2 linked regions of the Prosthecomicrobium sp. N25 genome follow. The protein of the gene in region 2 interacts with the protein of the main gene of each other region in a pairwise test. Links are inferred from orthologs where the notes say so. Each region holds a gene or a part of one and is shown on either strand. Other genes may lie near its edges. The genes, in order: leuS and ligA.

What was found.
Region 1: the proteins of ligA (region 2) and leuS interact in binary tests that used the Escherichia coli proteins (3 or more experiments, as listed by UniProt). The link is inferred for Prosthecomicrobium sp. N25 from one-to-one orthologs.

The regions. Positions count from the first base shown.
Region 1 is NZ_JBBCAT010000002.1:233,122-247,302, reverse strand. What follows is about bases 3,793-6,921. They hold leuS (leucine--tRNA ligase), read right to left. Parts: upstream 6,618-6,921; coding sequence 3,993-6,617; downstream 3,793-3,992. Other genes in these bases: WBG79_RS15935 (YggS family pyridoxal phosphate-dependent enzyme), read left to right, coding at 6,794-6,921; lptE (LPS assembly lipoprotein LptE), read right to left, coding at 3,793-4,006. Also shown: WBG79_RS15970 (class I SAM-dependent methyltransferase), read left to right, coding at 235-1,056; WBG79_RS15965 (DUF2238 domain-containing protein), read right to left, coding at 1,034-1,696; WBG79_RS15960 (RidA family protein), read right to left, coding at 1,693-2,094; WBG79_RS15955 (HpcH/HpaI aldolase/citrate lyase family protein), read left to right, coding at 2,276-3,166; WBG79_RS15950 (DUF1737 domain-containing protein), read left to right, coding at 3,238-3,444; more of lptE, read right to left, coding at 3,467-3,792; more of WBG79_RS15935, read left to right, coding at 6,922-7,456; WBG79_RS15930 (L,D-transpeptidase family protein), read right to left, coding at 7,624-8,160; WBG79_RS15925 (response regulator transcription factor), read left to right, coding at 8,413-9,096; WBG79_RS15920 (cyclic nucleotide-binding domain-containing protein), read left to right, coding at 9,182-9,649; molecular chaperone HtpG, read right to left, coding at 9,686-11,584; WBG79_RS15910 (hypothetical protein), read left to right, coding at 11,852-12,055; WBG79_RS15905 (L,D-transpeptidase), read right to left, coding at 12,045-12,545; leuC (3-isopropylmalate dehydratase large subunit), read left to right, coding at 12,836-14,181.
Region 2 is NZ_JBBCAT010000005.1:134,939-148,955, forward strand. The notes cover bases 3,448-6,412. They hold ligA (NAD-dependent DNA ligase LigA), read left to right. Parts: upstream 3,448-3,852; coding sequence 3,853-5,973; downstream 5,974-6,412. Other genes in these bases: WBG79_RS25095 (methyl-accepting chemotaxis protein), read left to right, coding at 3,448-3,770; WBG79_RS25105 (hypothetical protein), read left to right, coding at 6,228-6,412. Outside these bases: WBG79_RS25085 (outer membrane protein assembly factor BamD), read left to right, coding at 1-711; DNA repair protein RecN, read left to right, coding at 843-2,525; more of WBG79_RS25095, read left to right, coding at 2,739-3,447; more of WBG79_RS25105, read left to right, coding at 6,413-6,476; WBG79_RS25110 (FkbM family methyltransferase), read left to right, coding at 6,519-7,532; WBG79_RS25115 (aminopeptidase P family protein), read right to left, coding at 7,565-9,382; WBG79_RS25120 (50S ribosomal protein L11 methyltransferase), read right to left, coding at 9,447-10,334; WBG79_RS25125 (50S ribosomal protein L11 methyltransferase), read right to left, coding at 10,370-11,296; WBG79_RS25130 (hypothetical protein), read right to left, coding at 11,313-12,014; WBG79_RS25135 (sensor histidine kinase), read right to left, coding at 12,011-13,594; WBG79_RS25140 (ATP-dependent helicase), read right to left, coding at 13,833-14,017. UniProt on the Escherichia coli protein: DNA ligase that catalyzes the formation of phosphodiester linkages between 5'-phosphoryl and 3'-hydroxyl groups in double-stranded DNA using NAD as a coenzyme and as the energy source for the reaction.

The sequences.
Region 1 (14,181 bases), on a different replicon or contig from region 2:
CGAGCGCGTGTTCCCCGTCTACACGCCCCTGATCGAGTCCGTCGACGTCGTCCGCCGCGGCAAGGTCCGCCGCGCCAAGCTCTATTACCTGCGCGGCCTGACCGGCAAGGCGGCCCGCATCGTCGAGAAGCAGGACAAGAAGACGGCCTGATCCGTCCCGTCCGCCTCGCGAAGGTTCGATCAAGGCCGGTTCTCCGGCCTTTTTCGTTGTCTGGAGCCGAAGGGGCGCGCGCCATGGATCCTCGTCTCGAAGCCAACCGCCTGAACTGGGACGAGCGCGCCGGCCTGCACGCGACCGACCGGACCGGGTCCTACCGCATCGCCGACGTCCTTGCCGGCCGGTCCAGCCTGCACGCCATCGAAGCGGCGGAGATCGGCGACGTCCGGGGCCTCGACCTGGTCCACCTCCAGTGCCACATCGGCCTCGACACGATCAGCCTCGCCCACTTCGGCGCCCGCGCCACCGGCCTGGACTTCTCGCCCAAGGCCATCGAGGCGGCCCGCGACTTCGCCCGCCGCGCCGGCCGGCCCGACGTGCGCTTCGTCGAGGGCGACGTCTACGCGGCCCCCGACCGGCCCGGCGAGACCTACGACAGGGTCTTCACCGGCTGGGGCGCCCTCAACTGGCTGCCCGACATCGAGCGCTGGGCCGCCGTGGTGGCCCGCCTGCTCCGCCCCGGCGGCTACCTCTACCTGATCGAGAGCCATCCGATCACCTGCGGCGCCCTCGCCGACCGGGACGGCGTGCCGACCCCGACCTATCCCTGGCGGGACCCGCCCGAAAAGCCGGTCGCCAGCGACATGACGCACACCTACACGGGCGACGCCCGGCCGCTCGTCAACACCCGCAACTACGAATGGACCCACCCGATCTCCGAGGTGGTCACCGCGCTCCTCGGCGCCGGCCTCCGCCTCGAGATGCTGCGCGAACACGACCGCGTCGCCTGGAAGGCCTACCCGACCCTGGTCGAGGACGGCGTCGATCTCTGGCGCTTCCCCGCCGGCGGCCCGTCGCTCCCGCTCGCCTATTCGCTCAGGGCGCGGCGGCCCGGCTGACCCCGCCGCCTTCGAGCCGCGCCATCTGCCGGTCGTGGACCCGTCCGAGCGTCGCGACCGCGAGCGTCGCCCCCACGAACGCCAGGAACATGTCCCACTGCGTGTCCCAGGGATCCCCCTGGGTCGCCAGGAAGGAATCCGCGGCGGCGCCGTAGACGAGAGCGCTCCACCACTCGATGAACTCGAAGAAGGCGCTGAAGGCCAGGCAGCAGGCGACCGTAAGGGGCCCGAGCCAGGCCGAGCCCCTGAGCGGCGACCGGCGCGACAGGATCTCGCGCACCAGGATCGCCGGCACGAAGCCCTGCAGGAAATGCCCAAGCCGGTCGTAGTGGTTGCGCGCGAGGTCGAACCAGTCTGCGACCCACAGGCCGAGCGGCACCCGCGCGTAGGTGTAGTGGCCGCCGACGACCAGCACGACGGCGTGCAGCGCCATCAGCCGGTAGAGGAGCGGCGTCAGCGGGAAGACGCGGCGGGTCAGGACCGCGAGCGGCAGGCCGACCAGCACCCAGATCACCTCCAGGACCCAGGTCAGCCGGTCATAGGGCCCGATCCCGGAGACGACCAGGGCCGCGAGGACGCCGGCCGCCAGCACGGTTCCCTCCGCCCGCCCCATCGCGCCCCCACCCGCGGCCGCCGTCAAGCGCCGCTCCCGCCGGGACGCCGCGCCACCAGGTCGACCTCGACGAGCGCCCCCTTGGCGAGCGCGGTCACGCCGATGCAGGTCCGTGCCGGCAGGCGCCCCTCAGCGAAGAAGCGCTTGTAGACGGCGTTGAACGGCGCGTAGTCCCGCTCGAACCGCGTCAGGTAGGCCCGCGCCATGGTGACGTCCGCGAGCGAGAGCCCCAGCCCCGCCAGCACCGTTGCGAGATTCTCCATCACCTGCCGCGTCTGCGCCTCGATCCCCTCCGGCAGCGGATCGTCGGGCCGCCCGGGCACGGTCGGCATCTGCCCGGTGACGAACACCCACCCGTCCACCTCCGTGGCATGGCTGAACGTCGCCACCGGCTCCGGCGCCCCGGCGATCATGTGGAATGCGATGGGCATGGTCACTCCCTCGGTTCGCGCGACTTTGCACGAGAAAGGGCTGCCGTGGCCAGCCGGGGAACCGCAGCGCGCGCCGCCGCGTTCGACGGCACCGCGCCCTCCCAATGGTGCATTGCGGCAGGATGCCGCGCGCGATAGCGTTCCGGGCCCGAAGCATGAACAGGGGGAGACCTCGATGACCTTCCGCCCGCGGCGCAGCGTGCTCTACATGCCCGGCTCGAACGCGCGCGCGCTCGAGAAGGCGAAGACGCTGGAGGCCGACGCGCTGATCCTCGACCTGGAGGACGCGGTCGCCCCGGACGCCAAGGAGCTCGCCCGCGAGCAGGTCTGCCGTGCCGTGCGCGACGGCGGCTACGGCGAGCGCGAGCTCGTCATCCGCATCAACGGCCTCGACACCCCCTGGGGCAAGGCCGATCTCAAGGCCGCCGCGGCGGCCGGGCCGCACGCGATCCTGGTCCCGAAGGTGAGCTTCGCCGAGGACATCCACCAGGTCGGCGACTTCCTGGACATGAACGGCGCGCCCTCCGAGACCCGCATCTGGGCCATGATGGAGACCCCGATGGGGATCCTCAATGCCGCCCCGATCGCCGCCGCGGTCGGCGTGCCGGCCGGCCGGCGCTTCGCCGCCATGGTGCTCGGCACCAACGACCTCGCCAAGGAGACCCGCGCCCGCCTCGTCAAGGGCCGGCTGCCCATGATCACCTGGCTGTCCCTGACCGTGCAGGCCGCCCGCGCCCACGGCCTCGACGTGATCGACGGCGTCTACAACGACTTCGACGACCTGGAGGGCTTTCGCGAGGAATGCGCCCAGGGCCGCGATCTCGGGATGGACGGCAAGACGCTGATCCACCCCAGGCAGATCGCCGTCGCCAACGAGGTCTTCTCGCCCTCCGCCACCGAGGTCGCCTGGGCCGAGAAGATCGTCGCCGCCTTCGCGCTGCCCGAGAACGCCGGCAAGGGCGTCATCACGGTCGAGGGCCGGATGGTCGAGCTGCTGCATGCCGAGATGGCCAAGCGCACCCTGGCGGCCGCCCGCGGCCTGACCGCCACCCCGGCCGCGGCGTGATTCGCGGGGCTTGACCCGGCCCCGACGGTGCCCGAGGCTGCGCGCCGCCCGTCCCCTTCGCCGAGTGTCCGATGAAGCTCTACCGATATCTGACCGGCCCCGACGACGCCGCCTTCTGCAAGCGCGTCACCGCCGCCCTGAACAAGGGCTGGGACCTCGCCGGTCAGCCGACCCTGACCTTCGACCCCGTCAAGGGCCGCGTCATCTGCGGCCAGCCGATCGTCAAGGAGGTCCCCGGGGTCGACTACACGGACGACGTCGTCCTCTCCGACCACTGACTCCGGCCTCGGCCGGCCCCGCTCACGAGTGGGTGGCCAGCCAGGCGGCGATCTTGGTGCGGATGTCGGCCGCGATCTGGGTCGCCGCCCGGTTCTCCGCGTCGCGCTGCGCCCGCACGTTGGCGAAGCGCTGCTGGGAGAAGTCGTAGGACGCGTTGGCGAAGCTGTTGCCGGTCAGGATCGTCGTGCCGGAGGCGAGATCGACGAGCGTGAAGCTGGCATTGAGCTGCACCAGGTAGGCCGCCGGCGTGCTCTCCGTCCGCTCGATGCCGACCGGGATCGAGCTGTCCGTGACGCGCAGGTCGAGCCTGTAGGCCGGCTTGGCCGGCTCGCCCCCGCCGTAGAAGGCGAACACCAGCTCGTTGCGGACCCTCTGGCTGACGCGGCTGTCCACGAGCTTCAGGTCGATCGAGGCGAGGCGCGCGACCGTCGTGTCGCCGGCCGCCGTGGTGCCGTAGAGCGGTCGGATGTCCGAGCAGGCGCCAAGCGCCAGGGCCGCGGCCAGCAGGGCTGCGGGACCTGCGAGGCGGCGGGGTCGGACGGTCCGGTCAGGCCACCACATTCACGATCCTCTGCGGCACCACGATCACCTTCTTGGGCGGATTGCCGCCGAGCGCGGCCACCACCGCGTCGAGCGCCAGCGTCGCGGCCCGCACCTCAGCCTCGCCCGCCTCGCGCGCCACAGTCAACTCCGCCCGCTTCTTGCCGTTGATCTGCACCGGCAGCACGATCGTGTCGTCGACCGTCAGCGTCCGGTCCGCCACCGGCCAGCCCAGGGTGGCGATCAGCCCCTCGCGGCCCATCGCCTGCCAGCATTCCTCGGCGAGATGCGGCATCATCGGCGCGATGATCCGCACCAGGATGTCGAAGGCCTCGTGGAGGGCCGCCGCGAGCCCCGGATCCGAGCCGGCCCCGCCATCCGCGAGCGCCTTCTGGAGCGTGTTGGCGAGCTCGTAGATGCGCGCGACCGCCCGGTTGAACGCCAGCTTCTCGATGTCGTCCTCGACCGCCACCAGGGTCTTGTGCGCCGCCTTGCGCACCGCCAGACCCGCCGCCGAGAGGTCGGCCGGAAGTGCCGGCGCGCCGCCGGACACGAAGGGCAGGGCCTCGCCGACCATCCGCCAGATCCGCTGCACGAAGCGGTGCGCGCCCTCGGCCCCGGCCTCCGTCCAGATCACGTCGCGCTCCGGCGGGCTGTCGGACAGCATGAACCAGCGCGCCGTGTCCGCGCCCCAGCCGCCGATGATCTCCGACGGGTCCACCGTGTTCTTCTTGGACTTCGACATCTTCTCGATGCCGCCGATCTCGACCGGCCCGCCCGTCGCCTTCAGCCGGGCGGAGCGCTTGCCGTCCGCCTCCGTGATCTCGACCTCCGCGGGCGACACCCAGGCGCCGTCCGGCCCCCGGTAGGTCTCGTGCACCACCATGCCCTGGGTGAACAGCCCCGCGAAGGGCTCGTCCAACCCCGCATGCCCGGTCGCCCGCATGGCGCGGGTGAAGAAGCGCGAGTAGAGCAGGTGCAGGATCGCGTGCTCGATCCCGCCGATATACTGGTCGACCGGCAGCCAGCCGTCGACCGCCGAGCGGGTCGTCGGCGCGGTCTCGTTCCACGGGTCGGTGAAGCGCGCGAAGTACCAGGACGAGTCCACGAAGGTGTCCATCGTGTCCGTCTCGCGCCGCGCCCGCCCCCCGCAGGACGGGCAGGCGACGTGCTTCCACGTCGGGTGGTGGTCGAGCGGGTTGCCGGGCCGGTCGAAGGTCGCGTCCTCGGGCAGCCGCACCGGCAGATCCTGCTCCGGCACGGGTACCACCCCGCAGGCCTCGCAGTGGATCATCGGGATCGGGCAGCCCCAGTAGCGCTGGCGGGAGATCAGCCAGTCGCGCAGGCGGTAGTTCACCTGCCGGGTGCCCTGCGGGGCGCCGTGCAGGTCCGTCGTCTCCAGCCGCCGCGCCACCGCCTCCTTGGCGGCCTCGATCGGGAGCCCGTCCATGAAGGCGGAGTTGAACAGCGTCCCGTCCCCGTCATAGGCCGTGTCGTCGATCGTGAAGCTGGTAGGATCGGCCGCCGGCGGCAGCACGACCGGGATGACCTTCAGCCCGTACTTGCGGGCGAAGTCCAGGTCGCGCTGGTCGTGCGCCGGGCAGCCGAAGATGGCGCCGGTGCCGTAGTCCATCAGGATGAAGTTGGCGACATAGACGGTGAGCTCCACCTCCGGCAGGAACGGATGGCGGACCTTCAGGCCCGTGTCGTAGCCCTCCTTCTCGGCCGTCTCCAGGACCGCCACGGACGTGCCCATCTGCCGGCACTTCTCCTGGAAGGCGGCGAGGCCGGGGTCCTGCGCCCCGCAGGCCTTCGCCAGCGGATGGTCGGGCGCGATCGCCATGAAGCTCGCGCCGAACAGCGTGTCGGCCCGCGTCGTGAAGATCTCCAGCGTCCGGTCGCCGTTCGGCGCCGGCTCGACGAGCTCGAAGCGGACCCGCATGCCCTCCGACTTGCCGATCCAGTTGCGCTGCATCAGGCGCACCTTGTCGGGCCAGCGGTCCAGCGTGTCGAGCGCGGACAGGAGCTCGTCCGAATAGGCCGTGATCCTGAATTTCCACTGCTCCAGCTCGCGCTGCTCGACGACCGCGCCGGAGCGCCAGCCGCGGCCGTCGACCACCTGCTCGTTGGCGAGCACGGTCATGTCGACCGGGTCCCAGTTCACCTTCGACTTGGAGCGGTAGACCAGCCCGGCCTTGAAGAAGTCCGTGAACATCTTCTGCTGGTGCCGATAGTAGCTCGGGTCGCAGGTCGCCACCTCGCGCGCCCAGTCCAGGGAGAGCCCCATCGACTTCAGCTGCGCCTTCATGGTGGCGATGTTCTCGTAGGTCCATTTGGCCGGGTGGACCTTGTTCTGGATGGCGGCGTTCTCGGCCGGCAGCCCGAAGGCGTCCCAGCCCATCGGGTGCAGCACGTTGAAGCCGCGGGCCCGCTTGTAGCGTGCCACCACGTCGCCCATGGTGTAGTTGCGCACGTGCCCCATGTGGATGCGCCCCGACGGATAGGGAAACATCTCGAGCACGTAGTATTTGGGCCGCGGATCGTCGTTGAGCGTCCGGAACACCTCGGCCGCCTCCCAGGCCCTCTGCCACTTCGGTTCCGCCTCGCGGGGATTGTAGCGCTCGCTCGCCATGGGATCTGCCGGTCGCCTTCGGGTCTGGACGGGGTCGGTGCCGCGCGGCTCCGTCGCGCGCGGGAAGCGGGCGACCTTCACCAGAAAGGCCGTATAACGTCAACAGCGATGCGTCGCCCCGCGGCGCCGGTTCTGCTATGCGGAGCCGAATCGCCCGCCCTTCAGGATGGACGCGAATGGTTGACGCCGCCGAAAGACTTGCCGAGATCCGCAACCGCATCGCCCGCGCCGAGCGCACCCACGCACGTGCGCCGGGGTCCGTCACCCTGGTTGCGGTCTCCAAGACCTTCGACGCCGACGCGATCCGGCCCGTGATCGCCGCCGGCCAGCGGGTCTTCGGCGAGAACCGCGTCCAGGAGGCCAAGGCCAAGTGGCCGGCGCTGCGCGAGGAGACGCCCGGGATCGAGCTCCACCTGATCGGCCCGCTCCAATCCAACAAGGCACGGGAGGCCGTCGAACTCTTCGACGTGATCCACACCGTCGACCGGGAGAAGATCGCCGCCGCGCTCGCCGAGGAGATGCGCCGCCTGGGCCGGTCGCCGCGTCTGCTCGTGCAGGTCAACACGGGCCTCGAGCCCCAGAAGGCCGGCATCGACCCGCGCGAGGCGGTCGCCTTCGTGGAGCGCTGCCGCACTGCCCATGGTCTCGCCATCGCGGGTCTGATGTGCATCCCGCCCGTCGAGGACCAGCCCGGTCCCCACTTCGCACTTCTGGAGAAGCTCGCCCGCGAGGCCGGGGTCGGGCTCCTGTCCATGGGCATGTCGTCGGACTTCGAGACCGCCATCCAGTTCGGGGCGACCCACGTCCGTGTCGGCAGCGCCATCTTCGGCGCCCGCTGACAACCCTGGATCGCACGATTTTTGATTCGGAATCGAAATAGTCGACCGCCTGGGAGTCTCCAGGACGCCCGATCGCCATCCGGTCCGACCCGAGACACCCGCCGGCAGGAATGCCCGCCAGCGGCCTTCCCAGCGGCTCCGGCCGAAACCGGGCTCGCCCGGGCGGCCTAGAGGACGGCCATCACGGCCCGCCGCCCCGCGGCCGCCAGCAGGCGGCGCATGACCGGCAGGTCGACCGCGACGCAGCCCGCCGTCGGCCGTCTGTCCGGGCGGGTCAGGTGCAGGAAGATGGCGCTCCCCCGGTTGAGGCTCCGGCGCGAGACGTTCCAGTCGAGCACCACGACGATGTCGTAGACGGCGTCCTGCCGCGCCATCGCCTCGTGGGACGGCCCGAACGGCAGCCGGACCGGCCGGTTGTAGCGCCCGTCCGCCGGGTCGTCGCACCAGCCGTCCTCGGGGCGGATCGCCCGCACGGGAAGGCCGGTCCGTGGGCGGGGAATCCGGTCGGCGCGATAGCGGAGCGCGACCAGCCGCATGGTGGCCGCCGGCGTCGCCCCGTCCCCCTCGCGCTTGAAGCGGGTGATGCCGGAGCGGCCGAGCCGGCACGGCACGGTCGCGCCCCCGAGGGTCAGGAGCCCTTCCGTCGGGTGCCCGGGCCTCGGCCGGATGCGAATCACCTTGGGCGGAACGGCGGGACGGCGCATGGTCGTGGTCCAGTCTCGGGGGCGGCGGCCGGGATGCCGCCCAGGGTTCTGCAGGAATTTCCCAAGTCGAATCCGGCTGTTCCGGCGCGCTCCCGAGGTCGCGCCCAGGCGAAGGCGGGGTGCCGGCCCGGTCCGAACCGCGGTTCTTGCGCTGCGGCGCGAAGGATGGTCTTCTGCTTCGAGGTCGACAAGCCCTTGCCGAAACAAGGACAACGGTCATATCGGCGACGGGCGGACTGTAGGACGGGACCCATGGCTGCGCGCAAGATCCTCATCTGTGACGACGACACCGACCTGCGGGAAGGTCTCGTCGAGCAGCTGTCGTTGTACGAGGAATTCGAGACCGCCCAGGCCGACACGGCCGCCAAGGGCGTGCAGATGGCGCGCAACGACCACGTCGACCTGCTCATCATGGACGTCGGCCTGCCCGACATGGACGGGCGCGAGGCGGTCAAGATCCTGCGCAAGAACGCCTTCAAGGCGCCGATCATCATGCTGACCGGCCACGACACGGACAGCGACACCGTGCTCGGCCTGGAGGCGGGCGCCAACGATTACGTGGCGAAGCCCTTCAAGTTCGCCGTCCTGCTCGCCCGCATCCGCGCGCACCTGCGCCAGCACGAGCAGACCGAGGACGCCACCTTCACGATCGGGCGCTACACCTTCCGCCCCTCCGCCAAGCTGCTGCTCGACGAGAAGGGCTCCAAGGTGCGGCTGACCGAGAAGGAGACCGCGATCCTCAAGTATCTCTACCGCGCGGGCGAGCGCCCCGTGTCGCGCGACGTCCTGCTGCACGAGGTCTGGGGCTACAATTCCGGCGTCACCACCCACACGCTGGAGACCCACATCTACCGGCTCCGGCAGAAGATCGAGCGCGACCCGTCGAGTGCCGAACTGCTGGTCACCGAGTCCGGCGGCTACAAGCTGGTGCCGTGACGGGCGCGCGCCGCTCCCGCCGGACGCGGCGGCCCGCCCGATTTCCCTTGACGTGCGGCGGCCGCGGCGGGAAAGCCGGAAGGCCATGACGCTCGAGCGCGACATCCAGGTCTTGCAGGAGGTGCCCTTCCTGGCCGGCGTGCCGGCGGAACCCCTGCGCCTCATCGCCTTCAGCGCGGAGCGGCGCGAGCTGGCCGCCGGCGAGATCCTGTTCCGGGAAGGCGAGGCGGCCGACGGCGCCGCCCTGGTCATGGGCGGCCGCATCGATCTGCGGCACGACCGGGAGGACGGCCCCGCGACGGTGCTGACCGCCGGCCCCGGCACCCTGCTCGGCGAACTCGCCCTTCTGGTGGAGACGCGCCGTCCCGCGACTGCGGTCGCGGCCGGTCGCGCCGTCACGCTCCTGATCACCCGCCGCATGTTCCGGCGGGTCCTGGAGGAGTACCCGGACGTGACGCTGACCCTGCAGCAGCGCGTGGCCGAGCGCCTGACCGCCCTCGGCCCGAACCTCGGCAGCCTCGCGGCGCGCCTCGAGGCCCTCGACCGCGACTAGACACGGCGAGGCCTCGCGGGCGGCGAAGCCGCCCGTTCAGGCGAGGAGCCGCTCCATGACGCGCACGAGCCGACGCCCGAAATCCGCCGGGTCGTCGGGCGTGTCCCCGTCCAGGATGCGCGCCTGCCCGTGCAGCAGCACGGCCGCGTCCCGCATCAGCGACTTGTCGGCGTCCGCCAGGTGCCGCGCCATGGCGGCGACCAGCGCATGGTTGGGGTTGATCTCCAGCACGGGCTTCGAGAAGCCGCCGCCCGCCGCCTGGCTGCGCGCCAGGATCTTCTCGAAGGCCCGGTCGGGGCCGAAGTCCGGGGCGACCAGGCAGGCCGGGCTCTCGGCGAGCCGCGTCGACTTGCGCACGTCTCCGACCTTGTCGCCGAGCGTCTCCTTGACGAAGGCCACCACGGTGGCGATGGCGGCGTCGCGCGGCGCGTCCTCCTCCGGGGACTTGTCGTCCGCCGGCAGAGGAATGGCGTCGAGGTCGGCCGCCCCCTGGGTGATCGACTGGAACGGCTTGCCCTCGTAGCCGAGCGCGGTGCGCACCCAGAAGGCGTCGACCGGGTCGGTCAGCAGCAGCACTTCCACGCCGCGCGCCCGGAAGCCCTCCAGGTGCGGGCTCGCCGCCGCGCGCTCGGGGCTGTCGGCGAGCACGTAGAAGATCCGGGTCTGGTTCTCCTTGAGGTCCTTGACGTAGTCGGCGAGCGAGCGCCAGCCGTCGCCGGACGTCGTCGTGCGGAACCGGGCGACCTTGAAGATCTCATCCCGCCGCTCGGGGTCCTCGTAGAGCCCCTCCTTGATGACGGGTCCGAACGCCTCCCAGACGGTGGTCCAGGTCTCCGGCTCCTTCTCGGCTGTCCTGGCGAATTCGGACAGGATCCGGCCGACCACGCCCTTGCGGATCGCCTCCAGCAGGGGATTGGACTGCAGCATCTCGCGCGAGATGTTGAGCGGCAGGTCCTCGCTGTCGATCACGCCGCGCACGAAGCGCGCCCAGGCGGGCAGGACCTCGACCTCGTCGGAGATGAAGATGCGCCGCACATAGAGCTTCACGCGGCCCTTGCGCGCCGGGTCGAAGAGGTCGAACGGCTTCATGGAGGGCACGAAGAGCAGAACGGAGTATTCCGTGCGGCCCTCGGCGCGATAGTGCAGGGTCAGCGCCGGCTCGTCCCACTGGCCCGAGACGTTGCCGTAGAACTCCGCGTACTCTTCCTTCTTGATCTCCGACTTTGGCCGCGTCCACAGGGCCGACCCGTCCGTCAGCTCCCGCGAGGCCGGCTCCCCGGCCTTGCCGAACCGGATCGGCACGGGCACGTGCGCCGAATAGGCGCGCACGATACGTTCGATGGTGGCTTCTTCGGCGTAGTCCTTGCTCTCCTCGGCGAGGTGGAGCACGACCCGGGTCCCGCGCGCCGGCGCGTCCTCGAGCGCCAGCGGCGCCACCGAGAAGCTGCCCTGCCCGTCGGACGTCCAGGACCAGGCCTCTTCGGCGCCGGCCTTGCGGCTGGCGACCTCGACTGTCTCGGCCACCATGAAAGCCGAGTAGAAGCCGACCCCGAACTGCCCGATCAGGCGCGAGCCGTCCTTCGCGGCCCCTGCCGCCTCCAGGAAGGCCCGCGTGCCGGAGCGTGCAATGGTGCCGAGATTGTCGATCAGCTCCTCGCGGCTCATGCCGATGCCGTTGTCGGAGACCGTCAGGCGGCGGCCGCCCGGGTCGGCCTCGATGGTAATTTCCAGCGCGGCGCCGTCGGCGAGCAGCGCGGGCTCGGACACGGCCTGCCAGCGCAGTTTCTCGCAGGCGTCGGCGGCGTTCGATACCAGCTCGCGCAGGAAGATGTCGCGGTTGGAATAGACCGAATGAACCATCAGGTGCAGGAGGCGCGCGACCTCCGCCTGGAACGCATGCTGTTCGGCGGGCTTTTCCATCGTTTCGGCTGTCATGGTTCGATCGTCTTGAGGGAAGGCTGGAACCGATGCGCCTCGGACCGGCGCGGCTCAGATATCGGCGCCTGCCGCCGGCAATTCAAGCCGTTCGGGAAGGCCGGGCACGCACCGGCCCGAAGCGGTCCCCGGGCCCGCAGGCCTCACTAAAATTGTAGTAGCGTGAGATGCGTATCAGGAGTAATACCTGCGGGGCGAACCGGCAAATTTTTCCTGTAGATAAATCCATTGAATGAGACATCCTCCCGCTATTCACGGGAGGCGGTCATGATTCATGATTCGCGTCGTACGCGTCCGGTTCTCGATAGCGATCGCGACATCCATCTCGCGCTCGAGAAGATCGGTCCTTTCGCGCCGGACCGGTCCGGTCTCTACAGGCTGATCCTCGAGAATTTCACCGTCGACCTCGATCTGCTCGCCGCGGCCATGTCCCGGCAGCATGACGACGGGCTCTCCGCCCTCAGGGCGTGACCACGACCGGCGTGCCGACCTGCACGCGGTCGAAGAGATCGACCACGTGCTCGTTGTACATGCGGATGCAGCCGTAGGACGCGCGCGTTCCGATCGAACTCGGCTTGTTGGTGCCGTGGATGGCGTATTCGCCCCAGGCGAGCACCATGGCGCGGGGTCCGAGCGGGTTCGACGGCCCCGGCGGGACGAGCTGCGGCAGGGCCGGCTTGTCGTGCCGCACCTCGGCAGGCGGCTGCCAGACCGGGTTGACCTCCTTGCGGGCGATCGAGTTCTGCCCCGACCACTCCCGGCCCGGCATGCCGACCGCGATCGGGTAGCGGATCGCCTGCCCGCCCCCGAGCACGTAGTAGAGCTTGCGCTCGCCGGTCTTGACCACCACCGTGCCGGCCGCGTAGGCGCCGTCGAAGCGCACCACATCGCGCGCCTCCGCCGCCCCCGCCGCCAAGGCGACCGCCAACGCGGCCGCCGAGCCCACCATCCTGAGGTCCATGGCTCCCGCCCCTGCCTTCGTCCCGTCCCTTTCGGGTCCGCCCTGGAGAATGCGCGGGACTCCGTGAAAATCCTGCCAAGCGGGATGGTTAGCGAAACATTGGTCAGTATGGTTGACGCGATCCTACCCCGGGCCGGCACCCGCCCGCCGCGGTCCGGGCGCGGCGGGCGACAGCCATGCGGCCGGGGCGCGCGCCCGGGGCATATTGGACACTTTTCCACAGCGCCCGTTTCCGCTATGTCCAACCGCGCTTGCCCGAGACGGCTCGGATACACGGACGGAGACACGCCATGGCCCCCCGCACCCTCTACGACAAGATCTGGGACGATCACGTCGTCGACCAGCAGCCGGACGGGACCTGCCTCCTCTACATCGACCGCCATCTCGTGCACGAGGTGACGAGCCCGCAGGCCTTCGAGGGCCTGCGCGTCGCCCACCGCAAGGTCCATGCGCCCCAGAAGACGCTGGCGGTCGTCGACCACAACGTGCCGACCACCGACCGCAGCCACGGCATCGACGACCCGGAAAGCGCGCTGCAGGTGGCGACCCTCGCCCGGAACGCGGCCGAGTTCGGCGTCGAGTATTACGACGAGCTCGACAGCCGGCAGGGCATCGTCCACGTCGTCGGCCCGGAGCAGGGCTTCACCCTGCCGGGCATGACGATCGTCTGCGGTGACAGCCACACCTCCACGCACGGCGCCTTCGGGGCGCTCGCCCACGGGATCGGCACCTCCGAGGTCGAGCATGTGCTCGCCACCCAGACGCTCGTGCAGAAGAAGGCGAAGAACATGCGCGTGACCGTCGACGGGCAGCTGCCCGCCGGCGTCGGCGCCAAGGACATCATCCTCGCCATCATCGGCGAGATCGGCACGGCCGGCGGCACCGGCCACGTCATCGAATATGCCGGCGAGGCGATCCGGTCGCTCTCCATGGAAGGCCGCATGACGGTCTGCAACATGTCGATCGAGGGCGGCGCCCGCGCCGGCCTGATCGCTCCCGACGAGAAGACCTTCCAGTACATCATGGACAAGCCCAAGGCCCCGAAGGGCGAGGCTCTGGAGCGGGCCCTGGCCTACTGGAAGACGCTCTTCTCCGACGAGGGCGCCCATTTCGACAAGGAGATCCGCCTCGACGCCGCCGCCCTGCCGCCGATCGTCTCCTGGGGCACCAGCCCCGAGGACGTGGTCTCGGTCACCGGCGCCGTCCCGAATCCCGACGACATCCCCGACGAGAACAAGCGCACCTCGAAGTGGCGCGCGCTCGACTACATGGGCCTGAAGCCGGGCACGAAGATCACCGACATCATGCTCGACAAGATCTTCATCGGGTCCTGCACCAACGGCCGCATCGAGGACCTGCGGGCGGTGGCGAAGATCGTCGAGGGCAAGCGCGTCGCCCCGTCCATCAAGCTTGCCATGATCGTCCCGGGGTCCGGCCTCGTGAAGGCCCAGGCCGAGGCCGAGGGCCTCGACCGGATCTTCACCGCCGCCGGCTTCGAGTGGCGCGAGCCGGGCTGCTCCATGTGCCTCGCCATGAACGCCGACCGGCTCGAGCCCGGCGAGCGCTGCGCCTCCACGTCGAACCGCAACTTCGAGGGCCGCCAGGGCTTCAAGGGCCGCACGCACCTCGTGTCGCC
Region 2 (14,017 bases):
CTCTACAACCAGGGCATCGCCGCGATGGCGTCCGGCAAGACCTCGGCGGCGGTCAAGAGCTTCGAGGAGGTCGACCGGCAGCACCCCTATTCGGAGCTCGCCAAGAAGTCGATCCTGCTGCAGGCCTACACGAACTTCGAGAAGGGCTCCTACACGGACGCCATCCAGGCCGCCAAGCGCTTCACGACTCTCTATCCGACCCATCCGGACGCCGCCTATGCGACGTTCCTGATCGGCGAATCCTACTACAAGCAGATCCCCGACATCTCGCGCGACCAGGAACAGACCACGAAGGCGCTCGAGGCCTATACGGAGGTCGTGCAGAAGTTCCCGACCTCGCCCTACGCCAAGGAAGCGCAGAAGAAGCTCGACTTCACGCGCGACCAGCTGGCCGGCAAGGAGATGGACATCGGCCGCTTCTATCTCGCCAAGAAGCAGTACCTGGCGGCCATCAACCGCTTCAAGACGGTGATCTCGCAATACCAGACGACGCGCCATGTCGAGGAGGCGCTGGCGCGTCTCGTCGAGAGCTACTACGCGCTCGGCGTCGTGACGGAGGCGCAGGCGGCCGCGGCCGTGCTCGGGCACAATTTCCCGGACAGTCCCTGGTACAAGGACTCCTACACGCTCCTCAAGACCGGCGGCTACGAGCCGGCCGGGTCGGAGGGAAGCTGGATCACCAAGGCCTTCAAGGGCGTCAAGCTGATCTGAGCCGAGCCGGACGCCTCGCCGCGGGGCGGCGGCGCCGCAGGCCCGCGGACGCCCAGGTTCCTGTTCCGTTCGCGGTCGCGATCTGCTAGACGACTCGGGCGAATCCGTTCGTGGAGGTCGGTCGTCCCGTCATGCTCGCTTCGCTGTCGATCCGCGACATCGTTCTGATCGAACGGCTCGAGATCGACTTCTCGCGCGGGCTCACCGTGCTTACGGGGGAGACCGGTGCGGGCAAGTCGATCCTGCTCGACGCGCTGTCGCTGGCGCTCGGCGGGCGAGGCGACGCCGGGCTGGTGCGCAGCGGAGCAGCCCAGGGACAGGTGACGGCCGTGTTCGACCTGGCGGCCGACCATCCCGCGCGGCGGCTCCTGGCCGACAACGAACTCGACCCGGAGGGCGACCTGATCGTCCGGCGCGTGCAGAGCGCGGACGGGCGGACGCGCGCCTTCGTCAACGACCAGGCGGTCAGCGCCGCGCTGCTGCGGGACCTCGGGGCTCGTCTCGTCGAGATCCACGGCCAGCACGACGACCGGGCGCTGGTCGACGAGCGGGAGCACCGCCGGCTGCTGGATGCCTTCGGGGGCCTGGAGCCGGAGGTCGCCGCCGTCGGCGAGGCCTTCGCGGCGTGGCGCCGGCTCAGCCGCGAGCGGGACCAGGCGCGGGCACGGATCGACGCGGCGCGGCGGGAGGCCGACTACCTGCGCTCGGTGCTCGACGAGCTCGACGCCCTGAAGCCGGAGGAGGGCGAGGAGACCGAGCTCGCCACCCTGCGCCACCGCATGATGCAGGCCGAGAAGGTGGCCGGCGACCTGAAGGAGGCCTTCGACACGCTCGACGGTTCGACCTCGCCGATCCCGACGGTGTCGGGCCTCCTCAGGCGGCTCGAACGCAAGGTGGCGCAGGATGCGCCGGGGCCGATGGAGGCCGTCGTGGCCGCGCTCGGGACGGCGCTCGATGCGCTCGATGAGGCACGGTCGGGGCTCGAGCTGTCGCTTCGCGAGGCCGCGTTCGACCCGCGCGTGCTGGAGCGGACGGAGGAGCGGCTCTTCGCGCTCCGTGCCGCGGCGCGCAAGCACGCCGTGCCGGTCGACGATCTTCCCCGCGTTCGGGCCAGGACGGCGGCGAGCCTGGAGGAACTCGACCACGGGGAGGAACGGCTGGGGCGCCTGACAGAGGAGGCGGAGGCCGCCAGCGGGGTCTATGCGGCGGCGGCGGAGCGCCTCTCCGAGCGGCGGCGGGCGGCGGCCTCGGCGCTGGAGGCGGCGGTCGCGGCGGAGCTGCCGGCGCTGAAGCTCGAGCGCGCGCGCTTCATCGTCGACCTGCAATCGGACGCCAGCCTGGCCGGGGCGGAGGGGAACGACCGGGCGGAGTTCCACGTGCAGACTAATCCGGGCACGCGCGCCGGGCCGATGATGAAGGTCGCCTCCGGGGGTGAGCTCTCGCGCTTCCTGCTCGCCCTCAAGGTTTCGCTGGCCGACCGGGGCTCGGCGCCGACCCTCGTTTTCGACGAGATCGACACCGGCGTGGGCGGGGCGGTCGCGGAGGCGATCGGGCTCAGGCTCGCGCGTCTCGCCGAAAGGGTACAGGTGGTCTCGGTCACGCACGCCCCGCAGGTGGCGGCCCGCGCGGCCTCGCATCTGCTGATCGCCAAGGAGCCCGTGAACGGCGAGCGGGAGGGGGAGGTCAGGGTCGCCACGCGGGTGGTCCCGCTGGAGGCGAAGTCGCGGCGGGAGGAGATCGCCAGGATGCTGGCCGGCGCCGTCATCACGGACGAGGCCCGGGCCGCGGCCGGCCGACTGCTCGCGGGCCGGTAACGGTCCAGGTGCCGCGCAGTTATAAGAACCGATAATACATTGATCTATTGAATTACCAGAATACGTATTCCGGTCTTTTCGATATTTCGCTTATACTGGCGTGTTTTCGCTCCAGAAGATGCACAACATTTCCGCAGTCGATCGGTGGTTTATTTACTATCGGGAAAGTCCGGCGCGGCAATCTTTTCGCAAAACCATTGAGGATGGCGAACGATGGCAAATGCGGTGCAGGTCGACGACGTCTTGTCAGGAGCCATTCGCGCCAAGGATCTCACCGAGGCCAAGATCGCGCAGATCAGGGCGATCACCGGGCGGCTCCGGATCCTGGCGCTCAACGCCATGATCGAGGCGACGCAGGCCGGCGCCCACGGGCGCGGTTTCGCAGTGGTGGCGCAGGAGGTGCGCAACATCTCCACCGAGGTCGAACGGATTTCCGGCTCCTTCGCGAGCGAGCTCGTCTCGGAGATCGCGGCGCTGGAGACTCTGACGCGCCGGATGGCCGAGGACGCGCAGGGGGCTCGGCTGGTTGACCTGGCGCTCAATGCCGTCGAACTGATCGACCGGAACCTCTACGAGCGAAGCTGCGACGTGCGCTGGTGGGCGACCGATTCGGCCGTCGTGGAGGCGCTCGCGGCACCCGGTCCGGAGGCCGGCGCCCATGCCTCCCTTCGCCTCGGCGTCATCCTCGACGCCTATACGGTCTACCTGGACCTCTGGCTGTGCGACATGGACGGTCGGGTGGTCGCCAACGGGCGGCCGGACCGGCACCGGGTGCAGGGCCTGGACGTGCGCGACCGGCCCTGGTTCCAGAAGGGGCGCCTGTTGGCGAGCGGCAACGACTATGCGGTGACGGAGGTCGACGCGGAGCCGGGGCTCGGCCGTGCCCAGGTCGCCACCTATGCGGCGAGCGTGCGGGAGGACGGCGACGCACACGGGCGGCCGCTCGGCATCCTGGCGATCCATTTCGACTGGGAGCCGCAGGCCCGGGCGATCGTGCAGGGGGTGCGCCTGGGGGAGGGCGAGCGCGACCGCACCCGCGTGCTCCTGGTCGACCGCGCACACCGCGTGATCGCGGCCTCGGACGGCCGCGGCCTTCTCACCGAGCGCTTCCCGCTGCGCACCGACGGCGCGCTCTCGGGCAGCTACGGGGAGCCCGGATCGGTGGTCGCCTTCCACCACACGCCCGGCTACGAAACCTACCAGGGCCTCGGCTGGTACGGGGTCATCGTCCAGCGGACGGCGTGACCGCCGCGCCGGCCGCATCGGCTTGAAGCGGGACGGCGGGGCTTCTATCGTCGCGCTCCCGCCGCCGAGGACGACGCGACGCATGCCCAGGCCCGCCCCCCAGATCCCCGTCGACGACCTGACGCCGGCCCAGGCCGAGGCCGAGCTGGCCCGCCTCGCCGCCGAGATCGCCACGCACGACGCGGCCTATTACAGGGAGGACGCGCCGCTCGTCTCGGATGCGGACTACGATGCGCTGAGGCGCCGCAACCTGGCGATCGAGATCCGCTTCCCGGAGCTGAAGCGGCCCGATTCGCCCTCCGAGCGGGTCGGAGCGGGGCCTTCGGAGAAGTTCGCCAAGGTGCGGCACGCGGTGCCGATGCTGTCGCTCGACAATGCCTTCGCGGACCAGGACGTCGTCGACTTCGCCGACCGGGTGCGGCGGTTCCTGCGCCTCGGGGAGGCGGAGGTGGCCTTCACGGCGGAACCCAAGATCGACGGCCTCTCCTGCAACCTCCGCTACGAGGGCGGGCGCCTCGTCTCCGCCGCGACGCGGGGCGACGGCCTGGAGGGCGAGAACGTCACCCTCAACGTGAAGACCATCCCGGACGTGCCCGGCGTGCTGCCCAGGGGCGTGCCGGAGATCGTCGAGGTGCGCGGCGAGGTCTACATGGGCCACGCCGAGTTCGCCAAGCTCAACGAGCGGCAGCGCGAGGCCGGCGACAAGGTCTTCGCCAACCCGCGCAACGCGGCGGCGGGATCGCTGCGGCAGCTCGACTGGCGAATCACCGCGGCGCGGCCGCTGCGCTTCTTCGCCTATGCGTGGGGCGAGATGAGCGCGATGCCGGCCGAGACCCAGATGGGCATGGTGCAGGCCTTCGCGGACTGGGGCTTCGTGATCAACCCGCTCCTCGTGCTGGCGCGCAGCACCGAAGAGCTGCTGGCGCACTACCGGCGGATCGAGGCGTCGCGGGCCTCGCTCGGCTACGACATCGACGGCGTCGTCTACAAGGTGGACCGGCTCGACTGGCAGCAGCGGCTCGGCTTCGTGTCGCGCAGCCCGCGCTGGGCGGTCGCGCACAAGTTCCCGGCCGAGAAGGCGACGACGATCCTGCGCGACATCGAGATCCAGGTCGGCCGGACCGGGGCCCTGACCCCGGTCGCCAAGCTCGAGCCGGTCACGGTTGGAGGCGTCGTCGTCTCCAACGCGACCTTGCACAATCCGGACGAGATCGCGCGCCTCGACGTGCGCAAGGGCGACACGGTCGTGGTCCAGCGGGCCGGCGACGTCATCCCGCAGATCCTCGGGGTCGTGGAGGGGCTGCGGCCGGCGGAGGCGGTGCCCTACGTCTTTCCGTCGGTCTGCCCCTGTCCCCTGCACACCCCGGTCGTCCGCGAGGAGACCGCGACGGGGGCCGAGGGGGCCGTCCGGCGCTGCACGGGCGAGTTCGCCTGCCCGTTCCAGCGACAGGAGCACCTCCGCCACTTCGTGTCGCGGCGGGCCTTCGACATCGAGGGGATCGGGGAGAAGCAGATCGAGTTCTTCTTCTCCGACCCCGACCTGCCGGTGAAGGAGCCCGCGGACCTCTTCACCCTCGCGGAGCGCGACGCGGGCAACCTCAGGAAGCTGAAGGACAAGGAGGGATTCGGAGCGACCTCCGCCGCCAAGCTCTTTGCCGCCATCGACGAGCGGCGGACGATCAGCCTGGAACGGCTCGTCTATGCGCTTGGGATCCGCAACGTGGGCGAGACCACGGCGCGCAGCCTGGCGCGGGCCTACGGATCGTGGGAGGCGTTCCACGCGGCGGCGGTCGCCGTCGCGGCGGGGGACGGGCAGGCGCGCGAGGAGATGGACGCCATCGACCAGATCGGCGAGACGGTGATCGACTCGATCGGACGCTACTTCGCGGAAGAGCACAACCTGCGCATCGTCGAGCGGCTCGTCGAGCAGCTGACCGGCGGCATCCGGGACGCCGAGCAGCCGAAGTCCGACACGGCCGTGGCGGGCAAGACGATCGTCTTCACGGGCACGCTGGAGAAGCTCACGCGCGAGGAGGCGAAGGCGCAGGCGGAGCGGCTCGGCGCCAAGGTGTCGGGCTCGGTGTCGGCGAAGACGGACCTTGTGGTCGCCGGCCCGGGCGCGGGCTCGAAGCTCGCCAAGGCCCGGGAACTCGGCGTGGCGGTGATCGACGAGGACCAGTGGATCGCGCTCACGGGCCGTTAGGTTCCGAGGAGCGCAGGGGTCGCCGCTCGAGACGGTTCGGGGCCTGCTCAGTCCGGGCAATCGCGCGCCGACGACGGATCAGGGCGCTGATAAGTACTACCCACTATCGACTTCGGAAACGGTCGATAACTTCGTTTTTCCGTAGCCCGCCGCTCGAGCCTATGGTTAATCGCAGGTGTACGGAGCGGACGAGGCCGGAAAGTCGAGCTTCCGCACCCTCCGGTTTTCTGCGGGCGACCATTCGATTTCTTATCATGGGTGCTTTTTCCCTATCCCCCCTGCAGCGCGCGGCGCTCGAAGCCGCGGCCCGGTCGCCCCTCAAGGCGTTCCGCCGGGGCTATGCGGCCGACCGGTTCGGGCCGTTCCACCGCATGACGACGATCGCGTCGCTGGAAGCGCGCGGGCTGGTCGAACGGCGACGAACGGGTAGTATCTGTCGTGCCACGCCGGAGGGGTTGGCCCGACTCGCGGCGGCGCGGGATCTCGCGCCGGCAGATGCCTGACGGTTCCCTCGATCCCGCGCAGGCACCGACAGGCGGAGCCCCATGTTCGTCTCCTACGCGCAGAATTTCGAAGACGTTATCCTCAACCGCCTGTTCGCCGACCGGGAGACCGGCACCTACGTGGACGTGGGCGCCTCGCACCCGGTGATCGACAGCGTCACACACGCCTTCTACGAGCGGGGCTGGTCGGGGCTGAACATCGAGCCGCTGCCGGAGCGCATCGCGGAGCTCGACTACGCGCGGCCGCGCGACCGCAACCTGCGGATCGCGGTGGCGGAGGCGGCGGGCACGGCGACCTTCCACGCCTTCCCGAAGTGGCACGGGCTCTCGACTCTCGACCCGGAGGTCGCGGCGGCGATGCGGCGCTGGGGCGACGAGGCGCACCCGGTGGAGGTGACGATCCGGACGCTGTCGGAGGTGCTCGCCGAGGAGAAGGTCGGCGCCATCGACTTCCTGAAGATCGACGTGGAGGGCGCGGAGGGCCGGGTCCTCGCCGGTCTCGACCTGACCCGGTGGCGCCCGGTGGTGATCCTGATCGAGGCCACCTATCCGACCACGTCGGAGCCGAGCCACCACGGCTGGGAGCCCGCGCTCCTCGCCTGCGGCTACCGCTTCGTCCTCTTCGACGGGCTCAACCGCTTCTACCTGCGCGAGGAATCCTCCGAATTCGCCGGACGCTTCAGCCTGCCGCCCAACGTCTTCGACAAATACGTGCGCTGGCAGGATGCCGGCCGCCCACTCGCCCACGAGGCGCATCCGGAGCACCGCTTCGCCCGCCACCTCGCCGACGCTTGGCTCGCCGACATCGGGCAGGTGGACGAGGCGGCGCTGGTGCGGCTCCTCGGGTCCGGCATCCCGCCGCACGCGATGGAGAAGCCGATCACGGCGGAGAGCTTCGCGGACCTGTGGCGGCGGGTGTTCGGCGAAGACGTTCCGGCCGGCGCCGCGGAGGCGGTGGCGGCCAACGACCCTAGGCCGACGGTCGCGGCGACGCTCAAGGGCCTCGTCGCCTCGGAGCGGTTCCGGCGCAAGCGGAGCCGGCTTGCCGGCTGGTGAGCCGGTCCGCCGGCTGGTGAGCCGGGACGGGCTCAGCCGAGGCCGCGCGTGGCCTCCTCCAGGAAGGCGCGGGTCTCCGCGTCGACCAGAGGGCCGACCTCGGCGAGGACACGGGCGTGATAGGCGTCCAGCCATTGCAGTTCGGCGCGGGTGAGGAGTTCCGGCGCGATCAGTCGACGGTCGATCGGCGCGAGGGTGAGGGTCTCGAAGGCCATCATGGGACGGTCGCCGCCGGGGATCTCGGCGGGCTCGGTCACCAGGATCAGGTTCTCGATGCGGATGCCGAAGGCCCCCGTCCGGTAGTAGCCGGGTTCGTTGGAGAGGATCATGCCCGGCTCGAGCGGGACCATGCCGGTCTTGGCGATCCGCTGGGGCCCCTCGTGGACGGAGAGGAAGCTGCCCACGCCGTGGCCGGTGCCGTGGTCGTAGTCGAGGCCCGCCTGCCAGAGCGCGGCGCGCGCGAAGGCGTCCAGATGGCCGCCGGCGGTCCCCTTGGGGAAGCGGGCGGTGGCGATGGCGATGTGGCCCTTGAGCACGCGGGTGAAGCAGGCGCGCATGGTCTCGGTCGGGGTGCCGACCGCGATCGTGCGGGTGATGTCGGTTGTGCCGTCCCGATACTGGGCGCCGGAATCGATCAGGAACAGCGTCCCGGGCTCGACCGGGCGGTTGGTCTTGCGGGTGACGCGGTAGTGCACGACGGCGCCGTTCGGGCCGGAGCCCGAGATGGTGTCGAAGGAGATGTCGACCAGCTCGCCCGTCTCCCGTCGGAACGCCTCGAGCGCCTCGACGACCGCGATCTCGTCCAGGCCGCCCTTCGGCGCCTCGCGGTCGAACCATGCGAGGAAGCGGGCGAAGGCCGCGGCGTCGCGCAGATGGGCGGAGCGGGTGCCGGCGATCTCGGCGGCGTTCTTGCGCGCCTTCGGGAGGATCACCGGGTCCTCGCCCTCGACGAGCTGGCCGCCGGCCTCGCGGATGCGGGTGGCGACCGCGGAGGCGACCCAGGCCGGGTCGATCAGCACCGCGGCCTTGCCGGCCCCCAGCGCCTCGAGGGCGGGGGCGAGGGCCGCGGGCTCCTCGACGTCCGCCAGGTCCTCCAGATGCGCGCGCTCCTCGTTGCCGAGCTTGCGGCCGTCGATGAAGAGGCTCGGCCGGCCGTCGCGGCGGAGGATCGCGAAGGAAAGGGGCAGGGGCGTGTGCGGCACGTCGGCGCCGCGGATGTTGAAGGTCCAGGCGATGGAGTCCGGCTGGGTCAGCACCACCGCGTCCGCGCGGCGCTCCGCCAGGATGCGGCCGAGGCGGGCGAGCTTGTCGGCGGGGGCCTCGCCGGCGAAGTCCAGGGGCTGCAGACGGACGCGGCCGAGCGGCGCGGCGGGCCGGTCCGGCCAGATGGCGTCGACCGGGTTGCCGTCGACGGCCACCAGCGTGGCGCCCGCGCGCTCGGCGGCGCGCTCGAGGGCGCGGACCCCCGCGACCGTATGGAGCCAGGGGTCGTAGCCGAAGCGGGCACCGGCGGGGAGGGCGGTCTCCAGCCAGACGCTCGGCGGGGTCGCGACCAGGTCGACCGGCTCGTAGGCGGCCATGTCCACCTGCTGGCGGACCTGCAGCGTGTAGCGGCCGTCGACGAAGACTGCGGCGCGGTCCCTCAGGACTACGGCGGCGCCGGCGGAGCCCGAGAAGCCGGTCAGCCACTTCAGGCGCTCGGCGGAGGGCGGGACGTATTCGCCCTGGTGCTCGTCGGCGCGCGGAACGATGAAGCCGTCGAGGCCGCGGCGGGCGAGTTCGGCGCGGAGGGCGGCAAGGCGCACGAGGCCGAGGGAGGGGTCGGCGCTGTCGTCGAAGGTCTGGAACATGGGGCGGACCTTAGCGGGGGCCGGACAGGGCGGCAACCGGCTCGGGGCGCACATCGGGCGCTGATCAGCGGCGCCCCTTCTCGAGCACGAGGGCCTGCCAGTCGTCCCGCTCGACGCGGCCGGCGAGCCGAAGGCCGTGGGGCAGCCAGGCCGAGAGGACGCGCGGGGCGTCGCTCCTGCGCAGGCCGGACAGGACGACGGTGGCCCGGGGCGCCAGGGCGCGCGCGACGGGGGCGGCGAGCAGCATGAGGGGGCGGGCGAGGATGTTGGCCACGACCAGGTCGTAGGGGGCCGCCTCGACGAGCCGGCGGGCGCGCATGCCGTCCGCCACCAGGCATTCGACGAGGCCGCCGACGCCGTTCAGGCGCACGTTGGCCTCGGCGATGCGCACCGCCACGGGATCGATGTCGGTGGCGATCACGGGCACGCGCAGGACACGGGCGGCCGCGATCGCCAGGACGGCGGTGCCGGTGCCGAGGTCGAGCGGGCGGACGAAGCGGCGCTTCAGGAACAGGCGGTCCAGGGCGGCCAGGCAGGCCCAGGTGGTCGCGTGGTGGCCGGTGCCGAAGGCGAGCTCCGCGTCGATCTCGATCGACTGGCCGGTCGGCGGGCGCTTGGCCCGGTCGTGTCGGCCATGGACGAAGAAGCGGCCGGCGCGGACGGGCTTGCGGATCTCCTCGCTCATGGCGATCCAGTTCGTCGCGTCGTCGAGGGCGGTCGCCGTGATGGCGAGCCTGTCGGCGACCGGGCCGAGGACAGCGCGGACGGCGGCCTCGGCGGTCTCGGGCTCGTGGTCGAACAGGATCGCGTCGACGGTCCAGATGCCGCTGTAGGCCGGGGTCTCCTCCTGGGTGACCGGATAGCCATCCGCCTCGAAGGCGGTCTCGAGGAGGGCGGCGAGCACGGGTGCGTCGGCGTCGCCGGCTTGGAAGCGGACCTGGACGGTGGGCATGGGCTACTCGCGGATCGGGGCTCGGCCGGCCGCCTTCATGCACGGCGGCGGGCGCCGGGTCCAGCGCCGGGACGGCGGAACTGCAGGGATGCCCATTCCCGGGTCACCAGCCGGCCTTCGAAGATCAAGCCGCGGGCCCGGTAGGCCGAGACGAGGCGGGGCTCCTCGCCGATGCGCAGTCCGGCGATGACGAGCGTCGCGCCCGGGGCCATGAGGGGGACGATCCCGGGAGCGAGCCGGGCGAGGGGGTCGGGCAGGATGTTGGCGAGGACGAGATCGTAGGGCGCGCCGGCCCGGATGCGCGCGTCGCCGAGGCCGTCGGCGAGGAGGGCGGCGAAGCGGCGGGAGACCGCGTTGCCGGCGCGGTTGGCCTCGGCCATGCGCACGGCGACCGGCTCGATGTCCGAGGCGACGACCCGGGCGTCCGGCACCGCGCGGGCCAGCGCCAGGCCGAGGATGCCGGTGCCGGTGCCGAGGTCCAGCACGCGGCGTGGGCGGCGCGCCCGGAGGATCCGGTCGAGACGGGCGAGGCTCAGCCAGGTGGAGGCGTGGTCGCCGGTGCCGAAGGCGGTGGAGGCGGCGATGACGAGGTCGCGGCGGCGGCGTTCGCCCGGCGGGGGGGCGTTGTGGTCGCCGAAGACGCGGAAGGCGCCGGCGATGATCGGGGGCAGGTCCGCGAGGCCGGCCGCGGTCCAGTCCTCCGCCGCGAAGGGACGGACCGTCAGGCCCGCGAGCGCCTCGCGTATCCCGGGAACGCCCTGCTCCAGCGCGCCGGCGAGGCGGTCCGCGAGGGCGTCGCGATCGGGTCGGCCGGTGAACCAGGCCTCGAGCCGCCAGCGTCCCCCGCCGATGTCGAAGGCGCCGGCGGCGTCGGCGCCGGCCCGCTCGTCGTCGCCGAGGCGGTCCGCGACGGCGGTCACCAGCGCGGCCGGGCCCTCCAGCGTGGCGAGGTAGGTGGACACGCGTCGGCCGGCTCCGTCAGCGGGGCTCGCCGGAGCCGCCCGGGGGGATCGCGTCGAGCAGATCCAACTGGGCCTTCAGCGACTCGATCTGGCCGGCGGCGGACAGGACGACCCCGTGGGCGATCTCGGGATCTCCCGACGAGAGATGGCTGTCCGCCGCGGCGAGGAAGCCTTCCAGCCGGTCGAGCGTGGCGCGCATCTTGGAGACGACATCGCGCATGGTGGAACGGTCCTCTGTTCCCTGCGGGGCGGACGTCTGTCCCGTCCCAAATTCGGACATGGCGCGCTTGATGGCGGCCGCGGTGAGTTCGCCCTTCGAGAGAACCCGCAGCCGCGCGCTCGGGTGATAGACCTCGAGCATCTCCTCCGGCGAGAGGTTCGACAGGACGACCACGGGCGGCCCGTTCTCCCGCGCCAGGCTGGCGGCGATGATCTGGGCGGAGCTGTCCGGCCCGACCCAGAAATCGAACACCAGCAGATCGAAGGACTCTGAGGCGAGCCGGCGCTCGGCCTCTGCGATCGAGGGGGCGACCGTGATGCGGCGCGGGTCGAGTCCCGCCTTGCCGGCGTACCAGACGAACAGCTTGGCGTCGGCCGGATCGTCCTCGACCAGGAGAATCGCAGGACCCTTGCCGTCGGGCGAGGGCGGAGCGACGGAGCCCTGGGTGGGGGCCGGCCGGCGGCGGATCGGCATGTGCAGGATCTTGGCGGTGGTCATGGGCGCGCGGTCGCCTCCAGGCTGCGTGTAGAGCGGGTGGGGCAGAGAACGCTGCCGCGCGGGATGACGAGAGAGAAGGTGGAGCCCTCGTCCACCCGGCTCTCGACTTCGATTGTCCAGCCATGGCGACGGGCGGCGGTCGCACAGATGGCGAGCCCGATGCCGGTGCCGGCGTATTCGTCGCGGCTGTGCAGGCGGCGGAAGGGCTCGAAGATGCGGCGCTGGTACTGCATGTCGAAGCCGATGCCGTTGTCGGCCACATCCAGGGAAAGGCCGCGACGGCGGTGCTCGCTGGTGCTCACCCTAATTTCGACTGGGCGGCCGGGCTTGCGGTACTTCACGGCGTTGGCGAGGAGATTTTGGAGGATCTGGCGGACCTGCACCATGTCGCCGCTGACAGCGTGGGCAGGGTCGACGGCGACCTCGACGGTCGCCCCGGCCGCCTCGATGTCGGCGGACAGGTCCCGAACGACGTCGTCGACGAGGGTGGCGAGCGAGATCGGCACGCGCTGGAGTTCCGCGTCCGAGGCACGGAAATAGTGCAGCAGGTCGGTGATCATCGTCTCGGCCCGCGCGGCGGCGTTCTGGATCACTCCGGCCGCCTGCTCGATCTCCTCGGGGTCGTCCCCGTCCAGCGTCTCCCGAAGCATGTCCGAATAGCCGACCAGCTTGCGCAGCGGCTCACGCAAGTCGTGGGAGAGGATCCGGCTGAACTGGCTCAGGTTCTCGTGCGCCTGGCTGAGCTCCCGGTAGAGTGCCGCCAGCTTCTGATGTTGCCGGCGGATGTTGTCGGACAGCGCCCGGGCTTCGGTGTTGTCGCGGCCGACGCTGAAGATCTCGATGACGCGGCCGTCCGGCCCGAAGATCGCACGGTCCGTCCAGGCGAGCCAGCGCAGGGCGCCGTCGCTGCGCAACTGCTGGTTCTCGTGCATGGTCAGCGGGTTCTCGGGCGTCATTGCGGCGATCAGGTCGAGAACCTCGCGGGCGAGTTCCGGCGACAGGGCGTCGGTGGCGCGCCGGCCGACGATCTCCGTCTCGGCGATGCCGAAGAACTCGCAATATTTCCGATTGACGAACACCACCGTCGTGTCCGGCAGCGCGCGGATGATCAATTCCGGGACATAGGCGAGCGTTTCCCGGTTCAGGCGCTCCTGCTCGACGACGCGGCGCTGAGCGTTGTTTCGCGCGCTCACGTCGGCCAGGATGGCCAGGCATCGCGCATTCGAACCCTCGCCCTGCATGGTGGCGCTGATCTCGACCTCGAGCACGCTGCCGTCCTTGCGGCGGAACTCCTGGGGCTGCTGCTTGAGGACGCCGGTCCGGGAGAAGGTCGGGAAGAGCACCTCGTGCGAGTAGATCCGGCTCGCATCGGTCAGGAACTCGCCCGAAAATCGGCCGATGACCTCGTCCCGCCGGTATCCGAGGACGCGCAGCCACTCGTCGGAGACCTCGATCAGGCGCCCGCAGCCGTCGACGGAATGCATCATGGCCGGGCTTTGGCGGACGATCTCGCGCCACTCGTCCGATACGACCGGAGCCAACCGGGGCCTGTGGCCTGACTGCGGCAGGACGTCGAGCATCCGGGCTCACCCCGTTCTGGTCTGGTCTGGAATTCCTCGGTGGCACCCCGAGCCTGCTCCGCCTGCCGGCGGCTGTCGATGCGGCACCGCAACGCAACGACTCTGATGCAAATCGATTGATTTGCATTTGATCCCTATCATGGACCGAGACCATTCAGCTTATTCACACTGGAAAAAATACAGAAGCGTTCCCCTGTAACGCAACGTAAGTGCGTATTTTCCTGCAGATCAAGCAGTCTCAGGGACGGGCGACGAAGCTGTCGAGCACCCGCTTGCGACCGGCGCGGTCGAAGTCGATCGTCAGCTTGTTGCCCTCGACTTCGGCGACCGTGCCGTTGCCGAACTTCTGGTGGAAGACGCGCTCTCCGACCGCGTAAAGGGGTTGCTCGGTGGCGACCGACTTGGCCACTAGCGCGCCCTCGA